DNA from 2 places in the Ectobacillus polymachus genome. Region 2 is predicted to be linked to the other one. Evidence: riboswitches for the same ligand, from Rfam matches in the RefSeq annotation. Region 2 holds a riboswitch; the other holds the start of a gene.
What was found. A riboswitch is a leader RNA that binds a small molecule or an ion and turns the genes downstream of it on or off. The one in region 2 is predicted to bind thiamine pyrophosphate.

Region 1 (2,207 bases), on a different contig from region 2:
TATGGTCATATCCTGGAGCGATATCTGTTGTTAATGGGCCTAATGTATAGAATGGTGCTTCATGACAAATTTCAAGCTGCTTATCCATATTTTCTTTAATCTTATGCATTGGTACATGACCTGGGCCTTCAATCATTACCTGCACATCATGCTTCCATGCGATTTTCGTTAATTCTCCTAATGTTTCAAGTTCAGCAAATTGAGCTTCATCATTTGCATCTGCAATAGAACCAGGTCGTAATCCATCGCCAAGCGAAACAGAAATATCGTATTGTTTTAAGATTTCACATATTTCTTCAAAGTGTGTGTATAAGAAGCTTTCTTGATGGTGTGCTAAACACCACTGTGCCATAATCGAACCACCGCGGGATACAATTCCCGTTGTACGTTTTGCTGTTAATGGAACATAGCGTAATAAAACCCCAGCATGAATCGTAAAGTAATCGACGCCTTGTTCAGCTTGTTCAATTAACGTGTCGCGGTACACTTCCCATGTTAAGTCCTCTGCGATTCCGTTCACTTTTTCAAGCGCTTGATAAATAGGTACTGTGCCGACTGGAACCGGAGCATTACGAATAATCCATTCTCTCGTTGTATGAATATTTTTACCTGTTGATAAATCCATGATTGTATCTGCGCCCCAACGAGTCGCCCACGTCATTTTTTCAACTTCTTCCTCGATAGAAGAACCGACTGCAGAGTTCCCAATGTTTGCATTTATTTTTACATAAAAATTACGGCCAATAATCATTGGTTCACTTTCCGGATGGTTAATATTTGCTGGTATGATCGCTCTTCCCTTTGCTACTTCATCGCGAACAAACTCCGGATCCATATTTTCACGAATCGCTATATACTCCATTTCCGGAGTAATGATTCCTTTTTTAGCGTAATGCATTTGCGTCACATTCTGTCCTGCTTTTGCACATAACGGTGTTGTATTTCGATTCGGGAACCATTCAAGGTTTGCACGAATATCGCCTTCTGTGAATCCATTATCTACAGGTTTGATATCTCTTCCTGGATATGTCTCAACATCATTACGTTCTAAAATCCATTCTTTACGTAATTTCGGCAGCCCGTTTCTAATGTCAATCACACATGCTGTATCTGTATAAGGACCACTCGTGTCATATACTTGAACAGGAGCATTTTCTTCTTCACTAAAAGAAGTAACGGTCCGACTTAATTCGATTTCTCTCATGGGAACCTTTATATCTGGTCTTGACCCCTCAACATACACCTTTTTACTCCCCATAAATTGGGATTTCAACTCGATATTGACCTCTGTTTTCTTTTGCAATGTAACTTCCCCCTTAAAAATAGATATTGAAACCTAGGAGTTACAGCATAGGTCCATCCCTATATAAATGAGAAGGAAAGACAATAAAAAAAGTTCTGTTTACACAGAACCTGGTTTATCGTCAAAAAGTAGTAGCGTACTAAAAAACAAATAACAGACGCCTTCGTACTACTTCCCTACGCTGGTATGATCCAGATCAGGTTCAAAGGGTCAAAGAATTATGTGCATTCTTTTCTCAGTCCAAGCATATGGACACCCCTAGTAGAGCTTACGTTTTTACATATTTTGTTTTCGTGTTAAATATATCATAAAGTTTAGAAAAAATAAAATGAATTGATTTTTTTTGCATATGTACCGTTTTCATCACAAATACTATAAAGGATTTTTTTATAAGGAGGAGATGAAGTATGAACCAACAACGTGCAAAAGATATCGCTGCTTCACCTATTATGGCAAATGTTACGTACAATGGCGTTCCTATTTATATCCAAGAAGTGAATGATAATTCCATGGCTAGAATTTATCCCCTGCATCAACCAGAACAGGAACAAAGTGTACCTATAAGCAGCTTAATAGAACATTAAAAACAAGTAGGAGGTTAATCCTCCTACTTGTTTGTTTATTTACCAATGAATTCTTGTGACCAATAATCCTTCGTTGTTGTATGGCCTACACCAATTTTCGTGTAGTTTGCATTTAAAATGTTAGCACGGTGACCCGCACTGTTCATCCAAGCTTGTACAACTTCCTCTGGGGAAGTTTGTCCTTGGGCAATATTTTCACCAGCATAAGAATAAGTAATACCAAATATTCTCATCATATCAAATGGTGATCCATACGTAGGGCTTGTGTGAGAAAAGTAATTTTTGTTAAGCATGTCATTTGATTTCTCTTGAGCCATACT
Region 2 (2,207 bases):
TTATCTCCTGGTTGAATAATATTTACATCTAACCCTTGATTTTTATAATATTCCTTTGTTTTAGCTACATAGAGTCCAGTATGATTTGTATTAGGAAACCAATCTAGTACAACCGTAACCTTCTTCAAATCCTTTGCAGTCTGTTTCGTTGGAGCAGATTGACATCCAACAATTGACAATAAAAATACAGTAATAATCGTTAATAAGATACCTTTTTTCACTTGTTGTCTTCCTTTCTATATATCCAAGGTGCAGCAATCCTTGCGAGTAATTCTACGGCAAAATAAAGTAATAATGTAATGCCGACAATAACAGCTGCAATACCAAACACACGTGAGGTTAAGAATGACTTCGTTGCACGGGTAAGCATAACACCAAGGCCTTCACTCGCACCAAGCCATTCTCCAATAATAGCCCCCATCACACTATATGTGACGGCGATTTTTAAACCAGAGAAAAAATACGGTAGCACTGCTGGAAACTTAATTTTTTCGTAAATTTGCCATGTCGAAGCTCGCATCGTCTTCATCAAATTAAGCATAGCTTGATCAACAGTTTGAAATCCTTCAAGTATGCTTAATGTAATTGGAAAGAAGCAAATTAATACAACGACAAGAACCTTGGGCAGCATCCCATACCCAAACCAAATAATAAACAAGGGTGCAATCGCTACAATCGGAACCGTTTGCGAAATAACTAATAATGGGTTTATAAGCACGCGAAATAGCGGTACCATATCCATCACAACTGCAAGCAACGTACCAAAACAAACAGCAATGACAAGACCTATTAAAACCTCATCTAGCGTTACAAGCGTATTCACAAAAAGAAGTTCTTTCATCCCGACCAGCTCTTGGACAATGGACGAAGGCTTCGGCAGAATCCACGTTTCAATATGAAAAATTGATACAATAGCCTCCCATAGGATGAGCAAGAAAAGAAGCCAAAGTATCGTAATAATACTATTTGATTTCTTTCGCTTCATAGTTTTCACGATACTTTGCAATTTTTTCATCAATTGTTACACCCGTACTTGGACGATAATGGATTTTTATAGATGTAATTGTCTCAACTGCCCCAGCATCAATACAAGCTTGTTGTGCGTTCTTAATAATCTCCAGCAATTCATCAAGATCCCCTTCAAGCGTTGTTTCCATCGCCCCTACTTCATATCGAACCCCAGACTTCTCTACCACTTCAATTGCTTTATCAACAAGCGCATACAAATTGCCTGTTTTCGCCTGTGGAACGACAGAAAATGAAATTGTAACTTGTTTAGACATACAAACACCCTCCTAAAAGATGAAAAGGCTTTCCTGCCAATGCAGAAAGCCTATTTTTACAGATTCATAGAATGTTACTACGATTCTCTGATACACTTTCCTACGCTGGCATTACCCAGATCAGGTCTACGGTCGATGTGATTTCACATCCTCTCAGCCGTTACGGCTCCCTGTATCTATTCATCTATTATTCATATTGTAACACGGTGTTACCCAAAAAACCAATTCATGAAATTTCATATATAGGCTTTTACCACTTTAGAACAGTTTATATGCTAGTAAAAAGTCAACAAAAAAGCCACTTATCACTTTAAAGAAGAAAGAAAACATTTCTCCTCATAAAGCTATAATTGGCCTAATTCCCCTAAACAGAATCATTATTTATCACTTATGATTTCCCTTCCAATTGGAAGGGAAATCGTAAAGCACGTGCCTATATCCTTTTCACTTTGCACTTCAATCTTCCCTTGATGATTCTCAATAATTTGGTATGTAACCATGAGACCGAGCCCAGTTCCTTTTTCCTTTGTTGAATAAAAAGGGCGGCCTAATTGATCTAGTTTTTCTTTCGGGATTCCTTTTCCTTGGTCGCATATGCGTATGGTGGCGTATTCTTGTTGTTTTTTTACGTTTGTAGAGATTATTCCGCCTTTATCCATTGCTTCAATTGCATTTTTAATTAAATTAATAAAAACCTGCTTTAGTTGACTGCTATTGCAGTATACAAAAATAGTTTCTTCCGCTTCACTTACAATTTGAACACCTTTCAATACCGCTTGCGCTTCTAAAAGAGTCGTCACTTCATGAATAATTTGATTAATGGAACATACAGTAAAGGTAGAAGCTTGCGGTTTTGCGACCATTAGTAGCTCGCTTAATATCGTTTCAATACGATTAAATTCAGAGTCCATAATTTCATAGTAT

Region 1: it holds a riboswitch for thiamine pyrophosphate, as region 2 does, so the genes downstream of both, thiC (phosphomethylpyrimidine synthase ThiC) here and ACM5BR_RS16025 (MTH1187 family thiamine-binding protein) in region 2, are expected to answer to the same signal.

Annotation. Positions count from the first base shown of each region.
Region 1 covers NZ_JBLREB010000002.1:85,998-88,204, reverse strand. Annotated here, with positions in the region: gene thiC (phosphomethylpyrimidine synthase ThiC) at 1-1,258, opposite strand, end outside; TPP riboswitch at 1,460-1,573, opposite strand; gene ACM5BR_RS11050 (H-type small acid-soluble spore protein) at 1,711-1,887, shown strand; gene ACM5BR_RS11045 (CAP domain-containing protein) at 1,923-2,207, opposite strand, start outside.
Region 2 covers NZ_JBLREB010000004.1:192,497-194,703, reverse strand. Annotated here, with positions in the region: gene ACM5BR_RS16035 (ABC transporter substrate-binding protein) at 1-179, opposite strand, end outside; gene ACM5BR_RS16030 (ABC transporter permease) at 218-1,015, opposite strand; gene ACM5BR_RS16025 (MTH1187 family thiamine-binding protein) at 963-1,283, opposite strand; TPP riboswitch at 1,364-1,464, opposite strand; gene ACM5BR_RS16020 (PAS domain S-box protein) at 1,661-2,207, opposite strand, start outside.